One region of the Paenibacillus hebaui genome, then DNA from elsewhere that is predicted to be linked to it. Evidence: riboswitches for the same ligand, from Rfam matches in the RefSeq annotation. Region 1 holds a riboswitch; each other region holds the start of a gene.
What was found. A riboswitch is a leader RNA that binds a small molecule or an ion and turns the genes downstream of it on or off. The one in region 1 is predicted to bind thiamine pyrophosphate.
Positions count from the first base shown of each region.

Region 1 (3,168 bases):
GCTTGTACTGGAAGTTCACCAAAGGTGCACGCTGGAGAACCACAACCTAATCCTACCAAATAAGGAAGGTAACAAGAATAATCATTAGGTCAGATGTATAATGACACAGCAAAATCCCTGTCATATCGGCATTTTTGCAACCCATGTCCCTGGATCAATATGCTGATATCAACCTCAGGTATGCTAATTTGTAACGTGCGGTACCCCTAGCTTTAATTCCCTATAATAAAGAAAGACCACTACATCTGTCTCCAAATGTGTGATCTTGAATCGCTTCAGGCTGACTGAGGTAAGATGCTTAGGCTCCAAACCGCTGGCGATATCCGCATTTCCGACATAATTCCTCCACCGCTTCCCGTTTGGAGAAACCATAGAACAGATTGTTGGCTCTTTCGCCGTCCACAATCTCCGAGAAAGACTTCTCGTGAACGTTGCCCAGGTTAATTACCCCCTCACCATCAAGACAGCATGGAACGACCGTTCCATCCACAAGCACTGCCGCCTGACTGCGAAGCGCGTGACAGAAGCCCTTGCCGTCATCTTCGGGGGCATCCAGACTCGGCCACTGAAATTCATGATCCTGATTCAGGTACACATTTGGAGCAATCTTGACACCACTGCCCGGTACCACCTTTTCCTCAATGCGGAAATCCAGGTTGAACTCCCGTTCAAGGACTTCAAGCGTTTCCCGGTTTCGGCTCATCTGGGCATTTGTAAAGTTATCCTGTGTCAGATTCCAGAGTCGGAATGAAATAATGACATTGTGCTTCACGGCTTCACGGACAAAAGACAATACGTTGCCCAAATAGCCCTCACGATCTGTTGAACCTTCATGCCCATCAAAGCTGTGTAAGGAGAAGTTCATCTGGCGCAGTGCCGGCTTGCCGAGCAATTTATGTTGGGTCTTGGGCAATAACGTGCCATTGGTCGTAATATTGACCTTGAACCCTTTTTCATGCGCTGAATCCAGTAACAGATCAATTTTGGGATGAAGCAATGGTTCACCTTTGACGTGCAAATAAATATGTTTGGTATGGGGTTTAATCTGATCCAATATATTGTTGAAGACTTCAGGGTCAATGAAATTTTTAGCTCGTTTGGTCTGCGGACAGAAACTGCATGCCAGATTACATATACTTGTGATCTCAATATATACTTTCTTGAACGTTTTCAACTCAGGGTCCCCATTCTGCTTGGGAGGGAGAACAGTCCCACCCGCATTTGTGATCCGGCCAATATGCGCCACCACTATTATATCGGGTTAGGGAGCCGAGGTAAATTTCCTTTCTAATTTTCTAACAAATGCGAGAGTTCTCGTTATGGTTCCCAAGCGGTGATTCCCTCTTTACAGTTCACATCCATGTGATATATGCTGAATACACAACTGCATATTTTGAACATTTGCACTAGGGGAGCCTTACGGCTGAGACGAATTGAACGATTCGGACCCTTTGAACCTGATCTGGATCATACCAGCGGAGGGAAGTGGAGCGGCCTTTTAAGTAAGCGGGGTTTTCTCATTTTGTTGAGAAGATCAACGACGGATATAACTTACAGACCCACTCATTTCTCCGGAAATGGGTGGGTCTTTTTGTATTTCTTTTGCAGATGTTAGAGACAAACGGTCCATTATGCTCCTGGTACCCAAATGCAGTACATACCATCTCTAGGTTACACAGGAGAAAGGAGCCTTCGCAGATCAAGGTCTGGATGTCGAAATCCTAATGCCTGCTGATACGAATTTCAAAAAAGGAGGAACTTATATGTCTTATCTGGAACGTGTTCGCACTCAAAATCCACTGGTACACAACATCACCAATCTGGTCGTTGCTCCCTTTACAGCCAATGGCCTGCTCGCACTTGGTGCGTCCCCATTTATGGCTTACGCATATGAAGAAGTTGCTGATGTTGCCAAGATATCTGGGGCGGTTGTCCTGAACATCGGCACGCTGGATGAAAGGGTGGTTCAATCCATCCGACTCGCGGGTCAATCTGCCAATGCAAATAACGTACCTGTTGTGCTCGATCCGGTCGGAGCTGGCGCAACCATGTATCGTACGGAAACCGTCCAGATGCTCATTCGTGAGCTTCGCCTCACGGTACTGCGAGGCAATGTGGCGGAAGTCGCCAATGTCATCGGTGAGCGCTGGAGCATCAAAGGTGTGGATGCAGGTCACGGCGAGGGTGACCGGATCGGAATTGCGGAGCGAGCAGCGCAGAAACTCGGCTGTGTTGTGGTTATCACTGGAAGAGAAGATATCATTACCGATGGACAAACCACATCTCTCACGAGTAATGGACATGCCCTGCTCACTCAGGTTACTGGTGCAGGCTGCCTGCTCAGCTCGGTTATCGGTGCTTTTGTAGCCATAGCCGAATCGGGGGACGATTTGCTCAGCAGCGTTGTTGAAGCACTTGCTTTCTATGGCGTGGCAGCAGAAATTGCGGCAGAGCATACCGCCCATCAGGGGCCGGGCAGCTTCCAGATTGAATTGTTGAACCAACTGGCTCAAGTGACACCTGACATCTTGGCGCAGCGGGCACAACTTCGCCAGATCAGCGGGGGTGTACAATGAGTATCGCTCAAGCGTTAACGATTGCAGGCTCGGATAATGGAGGCGGGGCCGGAATTCAGGCTGACCTAAAAACATTTCAGGAGCTCGGCGTGTATGGCATGACCGTCATTACAGCAATTGCTGCCCAAAATACAACAGGTGTACAGGGTGTTTTTCCCATCCCTTACGAGGGTATCGCTCAACAGTTGGATTCGACCGGGGAGGATTTCCAGCCCACGGCGGTGAAGACAGGCATGCTCTACAGCACCGAGATTATACGGCTGGTCGCTGAGAAGTGGCAGCAATTCAACTGGTCTAATCTGGTTATCGATCCGGTTATGGTTGCCAAAGGCGGTGCCCCGCTGCTCCAGCAGGAAGCTGTACAGGCGTTGGTTACGGAGCTTTTGCCGCATGCTCTGATCACAACACCCAATATTCCGGAAGCGGAACTGCTTACCGGGATGTCCATTACGAATCTGAGTCAACGGGAAGAAGCCGCAAGACGGATTGTACAGATGGGCTCGACGTATGCTTTGGTCAAAGGAGGCCATGCTGAGGGAAGTGGTATGATTGTGGATGTGCTCTATGATGGACAGTCTTTTCATTATCTGGA
Region 1 covers NZ_CP196836.1:954,171-957,338, reverse strand. The annotation lists gene ACR32F_RS04250 (radical SAM/SPASM domain-containing protein) at 299-1,174, opposite strand; TPP riboswitch at 1,399-1,501, shown strand; gene thiM (hydroxyethylthiazole kinase) at 1,764-2,576, shown strand; gene thiD (bifunctional hydroxymethylpyrimidine kinase/phosphomethylpyrimidine kinase) at 2,573-3,168, shown strand, end outside.

Region 2 (3,168 bases), 230 kb from region 1:
TAAAAATATGTTGTATGGATACTTGTCTTTTAGATAAAGCACATACAATACACCACTAAGCAAAACGGTTCTTCTCCACGATCACAGAGAGGAACGGCTTTTGCACTATTTCAGGCAGCCCAGATTGCGCTTTAATAACGCTTACGATCGCGTCCGATATTCCTCGGCCTTTTCCTGCATGCCCGCAGTTACAGCCTCAGTCTCAGACAATCCTTTGTCCGCGGCAAAAGCACGTATATCCTGCGTAATCCGCATACTGCAGAACTTCGGCCCGCACATGGAGCAAAAATGGGCTTCTTTGGCCCCTTCTGCTGGCAACGTCTCATCATGGTAGGAAAGCGCACGTTCCGGGTCCAACGACAGGTTAAACTGGTCCCGCCAGCGGAACTCGAAGCGCGCTTTGGACAGGGCATCATCCCGGCGCTGCGCGCGTGGATGGCCTTTCGCCAGATCAGCGGCATGAGCAGCGATTTTGTAGGCGATGACGCCTTCGCGCACATCATCCTTGTTGGGCAGGCCCAGATGTTCTTTTGGCGTAACGTAACAAAGCATGGACGTACCGAACCAACCAATCATTGCCGCCCCAATGGCTGAGGTAATGTGATCGTATCCCGGTGCAATATCGGTTGTCAGCGGCCCCAGCGTATAGAACGGCGCCTCTTTGCAAATCTCCATTTGCAGATCGACATTCTCCTTAATCTTGTGCATCGGTACATGCCCAGGACCTTCGATCATGACCTGTACATCATGCTTCCACGCAATCTGCGTGAGTTCCCCGAGTGTAGCCAATTCTGCCATCTGAGCTTCGTCATTGGCATCGTAGATGCTCCCTGGACGCAGTCCATCTCCGAGAGAGAACGCTACGTCATACCTTTTCATAATCTCGCAGATTTCTTCAAAATGGGTGTACAAAAAATTCTCCTGATGATGCGCAAGGCACCATGCTGCCATAATGGACCCGCCGCGTGACACAATGCCCGTCATCCGTTTGGCTGTCATGGGGATGTAACGCAGTAGTACGCCTGCATGGATTGTAAAGTAGTCTACACCCTGCTCCGCCTGCTCAATGAGCGTATCACGATACAACTCCCAGGTCAGCGCCTCGGCTTCGCCATTCACCTTCTCCAGCGCCTGATAGAGCGGCACCGTGCCGATCGGTACAGGCGAATTGCGAATAATCCATTCTCGGGTGGTATGGATGTCCTTGCCTGTGGAAAGATCCATCACCGTATCCGACCCCCAGCGTACGGCCCAGGTCATCTTCTCCACCTCTTCCTCAATGGAGGAAGATACAGCAGAGTTACCGATGTTAGCGTTGATCTTTACGTGAAAATGACGCCCAATCAGCATCGGCTCACTCTCAGGGTGATTGATGTTTGACGGTAAGATCGCTCGACCACTTGCGATCTCCTGCCGCACAAATTCCGGTTCCACACTCTCGCGAATAGCGGCGAACTCCATCTCTGGCGTAATGATCCCCTGCCGGGCATAGTGCATCTGGGTTACACAGCGTCCTGCTTGTCCCCGTAACGGCTTGCCACGCAAGCCTGGATACTCCTCGGCTCCCGCTTTTCTTCCTCCCGGTTTCAGTCCGTTGTCTTCCGGTTTAACCGTTCGTCCCTGGTATGCTTCAACGTCTCCTCGCTCCGTAATCCAGCGGGTACGGAGCGCCGGCAACCCTACCCGAATATCGGCATGAAATTCGGGATCGGTCATCGGTCCGCTCGTATCGTAGACACGCAGCGGCGCATTATGCTCCACCCCTTGGGGAGTATTCGTGTCATGAAGGGCAATCTCACGCTCTGGTACAGCGATATCCGGTCGTGAGCCCTGAATGTATACTTTGCGGCTGCCCGGGAAGGGCTGAACCCGTCCGGCCGCCCCGGTTTCCTTTTCCAACTGCTGATCCTGCTTGTCTTGTCCTATGGTTTGTTCTCCTGTACTCATCGTTCTTTTCTCCTCCTCATTATTGATCGCTTGGTTTGGTTTGCTTGCTTACGCCCCGTCCCAAATCATGCACAACCCAGAAAAGAAAGAGCGATTATACGTCAGAAGATAAGGACATCTCATTACAGGTAACATCGGCAGTTGAGGCAAACTTTATCTATCCAGCTCTGGTAACTCCACCCGTCACTTTGTCCAAAAGCAAAGCAGCTGACATCCGCTTCCGCCTGTTTCCTGTATATAAAAAAGCCGGTTCCCGAAGGAACCGGCTTATGTCCATCACCACTAATGCACCTTATCCAGGCTCCATAGCGGAGTCCATTCATAAGTCACATTATGTGGTGTTCGTGGTCGTATCGCCGATTACTTCCCTACGCTGGTATGATCCAGATCAGGTGCAAAGGGTCCGGAATCTCATGCGATTCCGTCTCAGTCCGGACAATTCGGACTCCCCCAGTAACGTTAACAAGTTGCGACTTGTATGCCGCAGTTCATATTAGATTAAACTGGCCCCCCTGGGCCATCCATTACAGAGTAGCTCAACCGGACCAGAAAAACAACCTTTATATGCCAAATTTAAAGATTAGGATAACATAAGCCCCATTTGCGTGGCTGCTTCCTTCAGCACAGGTGCGTATTCATGCAACGTCTCCTGAGACAACCGGCTAACAGGGCCGGACACTGACAAGGCCGCAGCAATGTTGCCTTTTCGGTCCATGATGGGTACAGAAACCGCAGCAGCTCCCGGCTCACGCTCCTCATAACTTGTCGCATATCCATTCTCCCTAATGTCCTTCATCTGCGCCAAAAACATTTCGGGATCAATGAATACCGGCCACTCCGACCCATTCATCAGCTCTTCCCGATCCTCTTCGGTGGCAAATGCCATGAGCACCTTGCTCGATGCACCCACCGATAGTGGGAGTCGGACACCAACCGGAGCCACGCGGCGAATTGCCTGATCACTCTGCACCGCCTGAATCCGAATCCGCTCACCGCCATCACGCAGGTATAAACTCACCGTCTCGCCCAGTCGATCCCTCAACCGCTCCATCGCAGGAAGAAGCAGAATGGCCGGGTCATCGCTACGTGACATATGGGCAGACAGCTCCCAAATCCGTATGCCAAGTCGATACTTCTCGGTCGCTGCATCCCGGATGACAAATCCTCTATCCTCCAGTGTAGCCATCAGACGATGCACTGTACTTTTATGCAGACCGATCT
Region 2 covers NZ_CP196836.1:723,172-726,339, reverse strand. The annotation lists gene thiC (phosphomethylpyrimidine synthase ThiC) at 142-1,947, opposite strand; TPP riboswitch at 2,296-2,409, opposite strand; gene ACR32F_RS03240 (IclR family transcriptional regulator) at 2,528-3,168, opposite strand, start outside.
Region 2: linked by a shared signal. The riboswitch ahead of thiC (phosphomethylpyrimidine synthase ThiC) and the one ahead of thiM (hydroxyethylthiazole kinase) in region 1 are both predicted to bind thiamine pyrophosphate.

Region 3 (3,168 bases), 3.1 Mb from region 1:
CCGCTGCAATTTCTCCTTTGACGGGCAAAACAGGCATATTCAGACCCACATGTTTCATCAATTCTTCACCATGCAGCCCTGTAGCAATAATGACGTTCTTGGATGTCATTATTCCAAAGGATGTCTCTATTCCCTGCACACCGTTTATATCCGTATGCAAGCGGACATCCTGTATACCTTCCATCACTCGCGCACCCATTGCCTGAGCCGACTTAGCGTAAGCTTGCGTAAGATGGACAGGAAGAACCTCGCTCTCATAAGGCAAGTAATAAGCACCATAAGTATTCCTGTTTAACCATGCTGCTTCTTGTTGAACGGAGAAACGATCCCACCATATATGCTCTGTAGACAAGATAGAAGATCGATTATTCTTGTAACTGCTGACTTCACTGTATGAACGAAAAGGGGTAATAAATCCATGCTGCTGTAACCCCATTTCCACACCACTGAGTGAGCTGATACGTTCCTTCTGCTCATGAAGTAATTCTCTGCTCTGTCGGGCAAGCTTCGCCATTACAGGTTGAGTGAATTCCTCACTGTCGGCTGCAATCATTCCGGCCGCTGCACATGAAGTCCCCACGGCAATCCGCGAGCGTTCAACCAGCAGTACATCCCGTCCTCTTGTAGCAAGCTCACATGCAATGGCACAACCGATAATTCCTCCGCCTACGATAATGGTTTCTGCATAAAGCTTACTCCGAGTAGCTGCTCCTGCTTTACTTATAGATTCTGCTTCTGGATGATATCCTGAACGATTCCGGCTACGACTTATTGCTGCATCTTTCATCGTCTCATCTCCTTAGTTCAGTTTACTTTTCTGAATCCGCTATCACCTGTCGTAATGAAGCAGCAGCCAGTTCCGGGTTATGGCTCATCCAAATGGTTGAAATCACAGCAGCGCCTTGGGCACCAGCAGATCGAATCGCAGCAATATTTTCCGGTCCAATCCCGCCAATGCCAATTACGGGAATCGATACATTGGAACATATTTCAGCCAATGCCTCCAGTCCTCTTGGTTCGCTATTTGGTTTACTATTTGAGGCATAGACATGTCCGTAAAAGAGATAATTTGCTCCACGTTCTTCTGCAACTTTGGCTTCTTCCAGAGAATGAACCGATACCCCTAGCCGAAGCCGATCCTCTCGATTTAACTCACTAGAATCATAGTCTCGTAGAGCAGCCTGTCCCCAATGCGCACCGCCGAGCAACGGATCTGGAGCAAGCCGCTCTGAGCCATTCATGATAATTTGTTCAGGCGGAACCCCTTGCGACTTCAGGCTTTGTGCCCAGTTCATCCGTTGCTCCAACGTCAGCTGTTTTTCCCGGATGTGAATATAATCCACCCATCGCCATACCTCCTTAGCTGCATTCAGAAAAGAATACCTGTCTCCTCTGCCTTGCGAAACAGCATGCAGCTCGAAGGAAGTTGTCTTCACATGTTCGTGGGATAATGACGTCTCCTTCACCCTCCTTTTGTATGATATAAGCATGATATGAAACAACTACGAAACGCCTACGAAACGACAAAAAAGCCACTCCCATAGGGGAGTGGCCGCGAATTTAAATTCAGGAATCAGCTTGAATGATGACTGCCATGCCGTACTCTATGTAATAGCAACCATGAAATGCATAGTTGTAAGCTTTAACATAGAAACTGCATGCTTCATTCTGAGGCAGGCAAAGCAATCTTCACAATATAAGTGAATTGCTGTCACACTGTCATCAACTGAAACGCGCCACTTCCCTACGCTGGTATGATCCAGATCAGGTGCAAAGGGTCCAGAATCGCATTCTTCCATCTCAGCCGCCTCGCGCGGCCCCCCTAGTGTTCATATGAAGTTGTAGCCTATGTTACCATAGACCCCTTTTTTTGTCACCGTACATTTTCGTTTGTTTCATCGTTCACTCATCACCTAAGGTGGGTTGAGTTGTTCGTTGAATCTATTATTTCTCGGACCAAGCCTCAACATCCCATGTTTTGGTGACCCAGCCCTCGTAAAACTCAGGTTCATGAGATACCAGCAGAACGGTACCTTTGAATTCTTGCAGGGCACGCTTCAACTCCGCTTTTGCCGTAACATCCAGATGGTTGGTTGGCTCATCGAACAAGATCCAGTTACTTTCACGCATCAGAAGTTTGCACAAACGAACTTTGGCTTGTTCTCCACCACTAAGCATGTTCAGCGGACGAGTAATATGTTCATTCTTCAATCCACAACGGGCGAGATGACCCCGAACTTCATTCTGGGTCAGATGGGAGAACTCATTCCATACATCTTCTATCGGAGTAATATTACCCGCCCGCACTTCCTGTTCGAAGTAGGCTGTTTCCAGGTAATCCCCTAGGAAAGTCTTACCACTAAGTGGCTGTATTTTCCCCAGAATGGTCTTGAGCAATGTGGATTTACCTACACCGTTACAGCCGACAATGGCGATTTTCTCACCGCGTTCGATGGTCATTGTCATCTTGGGTAACAGAGCATGTGAATATCCAATTTCAAAATCAATACCCTCGAAGACCGTTTTACTGCTCGCCCGGGCATCTTTGAATTTGAATGTTGGTTTGGCAGCTTCATCTGGACGATCAATCCGTTCAATCTTGCCAAGTTGCTTCTCACGGCTCTTGGCACGACCAGAAGTGGAAGCACGCGCTTTGTTCCGCTGAATGAAATCTTCCTGCTTCTTGATGTACTCCTGCTGTTTCTCATAAGCATCGATATGCTGAGCTTTATTCATATCGGCCATTTCAAGGAATTTGTTATAGTTCGCTGCATAACGCGTTAATTTAGCAAATTCCAGATGATAAATGACGTTGACGACTTCATTCATAAACTCTGTATCATGCGAGATCAGAATGAACGCATAAGGGTAATCCTTCAGGTAACGTATCAGCCACTCTATATGCTCCACATCCAGATAGTTCGTCGGCTCATCCAGCAGAAGAGCAGTAGGTTTCTCCAGCAAAAGCTTTGCCAACAAAACCTTTGTACGCTGACCCCCACTCAGAGAGGCTACATCACGATCAAGTCCGATGGCGGACAAACCAAGACCATTAGCCATCTCTTCCACTTTTACATCAATCAGATAAAAATCACCTTGCTCCAATTGTTCCTGGATATCACCCATCTCTTCCAACAACAATTCAAGCTTGTCCGGATCGGCATCCGC
Region 3 covers NZ_CP196836.1:4,093,577-4,096,744, forward strand. The annotation lists gene thiO (glycine oxidase ThiO) at 1-787, opposite strand, end outside; gene ACR32F_RS18075 (thiamine phosphate synthase) at 810-1,466, opposite strand; TPP riboswitch at 1,725-1,834, opposite strand; gene ACR32F_RS18080 (ABC-F family ATP-binding cassette domain-containing protein) at 1,945-3,168, opposite strand, start outside.
Region 3: linked by a shared signal. The riboswitch ahead of ACR32F_RS18075 (thiamine phosphate synthase) and the one ahead of thiM (hydroxyethylthiazole kinase) in region 1 are both predicted to bind thiamine pyrophosphate.

Region 4 (3,168 bases), 490 kb from region 1:
GTTTTCAAAAGCGCATTGACCACGTCGGCATTGCCGTTCGTGATCTGGAGACCACGCTCCGTTTCTATACGGAGATTGTTGGTCTTGAATTGAAAGATCGGGTGACCCATACAAATGGGGTCATTCAGCTCGCTTTTCTCGGCTTCAATGGAAGCGACGAGACCGAGATTGAGTTGATTCAGGGATATAGCGACAAGCTGCCTTCCGAAGGAACGGTGCACCATTTTGCCATCCATGTTGATGATCTTGATGCTGAGTATGAACGTATCCAGGCAACCGAAGCCAAGTTTATCGACGGAGAGATGATTACACTGCCTAACGGTTATCGTTATTTCTTTATTTATGGACCAGAGAAGGAATGGATTGAATTTTTCCAGCGTCAATGAAGAACATGAAGATAAACCAGCATTATAGGCAGAGAATCTGCATGCAGAATTGGAGCTGATGTATGAATATTTTAATTACTGGAGCAGCCGGGAAAATCGGAAGAGACTTGTCCCACTATTTATCAGAAGCATTCCATCTGCGTATAACCGATCTGAATATCGATAGACTGAATGAGTATCAAGATACACGCCATGAGATTATCGCACTTGATGTGACGGAGCCAGAAGCCTGCCGGAAAGCATGTGAAGGTATGGATATCGTTGTACATCTGGCTGGGGACCCATCCCCGCATGCCGGATTCTATGAATCCCTACTGGATATCAATATCAAAGGTACATTTAACGTGCTCCGTGCCGCCAAGGATCAGGGCGTGCGAAGAGTCATTCTGGCGAGTAGCGCACAGACAATTGAAGGGTATCCTATCGATGCCCAGATCTATCCCGACATGCCGACACAACCACGTAATTTGTATGGGGTTAGCAAATGTTTTGGCGAATCACTCGCTTCCTACTTTGCTTATACTGAGAGCTTACAAAGTGTTGCAATACGCATAGGGGCATATGATGATTTTCAACCGGATGGGCCACCGCTGGAGGCGCGTGATATGAGTGCTTATATTAGTCCGACTGACCTGTGTGATTTGGTGTACAAAGCGATCACGACTGAAGAACTCGAACCGTTCACCATTCTACATGGCATCTCGAATAATCGTTTCAAACGATTAAATCTGGAATCAACGAAAAAACAGATCGGCTATGACCCAAAATCCGATGCTTTTGCACTCAGTCAGATCCCCCTATACGATACGCCACGATAAATGGTTATAAGGCCGTTATTCACGTATAACGGCCTCTTTTCTTTACGGCACATACCTCCATTGCCCCATCCAGTTCCTGACTGGACATGCATGGCCCTCTGGCCTATAATAACACCTAGTAATGCCCGTAACTTCATAGTTTCCCAGGGGAGTCGGAATTGGCCGGCTGAGAGTGTATCCCACCAAGATACTGACCCTTAGACCTGATCTGGATCATGCCAGCGTAGGAATCGGAGTATATCGAATTGGCGCAGCCTCTTTGCTGAGTGCCACACCTCTAACGCCTGCACGCGTCCCGGATTACCGGGGCGCTTTTTTATGTTCTTTTGTCTAGCGAGAGCTAAAAAAGTGACGTCATCCGGATCATAGCTGGTATAAATCTGTCGATTTATGCAAGATGCTTGGATATGAAGCCAAGGAGTACCCCGTGCCACTGGCCGGACAACATGAAGGAGAGAATCAAAGATGACATGGCGTAAAATGACAGGACTACTACTCTTATGTGTGACACTGATTGCCATAACCGCTTGCGGTGGCAAGGAAGCAGCACCCACGGAACAGAACGGCAGCAGCAACACTGAAAATAGCAGTGGAGGTGACAACGCAGCCCTCAAGGATATTAAAGTGGTGCTGGACTGGACACCAAACACGAATCATACCGGCCTGTATGCGACCGTAGCTCAAGGTTTTTATAAAGCCGAAGGTTTAAATGTAGAGATTGTACAGCCAGGTGCCGGAGGCGCGGATACCATGGTTGCTTCGAACGAAGTACCCTTTGGCGTAAGCTATCAGGAAAGTGTGACCCAAGCCCGTACACAGGGCGTTCCACTTGTCTCGATTGCAGCGGTCATTCAACATAATACGTCCGGATTCGCCGCTCCAACGGATCGGAATATTAAGTCACCCAAAGATTTCGAAGGCAAAACCTACGGCGGCTGGGGCTCCCCGGTTGAGGAAGCCGTGATGCAGTCCATTATGGAAGGCGAAGGTGCCGATGTGTCCAAAGTGAAAAATATTAATATGGGCGACGCGGACTTTTTTACCGCAGTAAAACGTGATATCGACTTTGCCTGGATCTTCTACGCCTGGACTGGCATTGAAGCCGAACTGCGCGGAGAACCAATCGACATGCTGTATGTGAAAGATTATTCCGAAGCACTGGACTACTACACTCCTGTGTTAGTAACGAATGAAAAGACGATTCAGAACGATCCAGAGCTGGTTAAAGCGTTCTTAAAAGCCACTTCCAAAGGGTATCAATATGCGATTGAACATCCCGAAGACGCTGCCAACATTCTGATCAAGGCCGTACCGGATCTGGATAAGGACCTTGTACTCGCAAGCCAGAAGTGGCTGAGTCCGAAATATCAGGATGATGCACCGCGCTGGGGCGAACAGAAGCAGGAAGTATGGAAGAATTACACGAATTGGATGTTTAGCAAAAAACTGCTTGATGAGCAGGTTGATGTGTCCAAAGCGTATACGAACGAATTTTTACCTCAATAATAATTGTTTAAGTTGAACTTTTTTACACAAACGAAGAGTGCAGAACCCATCTGAAGAAGCGAAGCGCTCACCTAAAAGCTTTCTGAAAGAAAGCTTCTTCGGAAGCATATGCTATCCCCGAATTTCCTCCATTAAAATTTATTAAAGAAATCCGGGGATAACAGTGATCGGAAGAGGGTACTGCAATCGGAGTGTTAAGTGTAAAGCTGGTTCAACTCATGCAACTTAACCCGAAAGGAACCGTGATCTCTCATGGCAAGTACATTACTCAGCATTCAGGTCATTCCCAAAACGCCGAATGGCGAAAACTCCTACCCCTACGTCGATCGTGCCATCGAAGTGATTCAGCAGTCTGGCTTAAAATATCAGGTTAACCCACTCGATACTACAATGGAGGGAGAACTGGAGGAGCTGCTTGAGGTTGTCCGTAAAATGCACGAGGTTCTCGTGGAAGCGGG
Region 4 covers NZ_CP196836.1:461,816-464,983, reverse strand. The annotation lists gene ACR32F_RS02150 (VOC family protein) at 1-386, shown strand, start outside; gene ACR32F_RS02145 (NAD-dependent epimerase/dehydratase family protein) at 449-1,204, shown strand; TPP riboswitch at 1,340-1,452, shown strand; gene ACR32F_RS02140 (ABC transporter substrate-binding protein) at 1,670-2,710, shown strand; gene ACR32F_RS02135 (MTH1187 family thiamine-binding protein) at 2,963-3,168, shown strand, end outside.
Region 4: linked by a shared signal. The riboswitch ahead of ACR32F_RS02140 (ABC transporter substrate-binding protein) and the one ahead of thiM (hydroxyethylthiazole kinase) in region 1 are both predicted to bind thiamine pyrophosphate.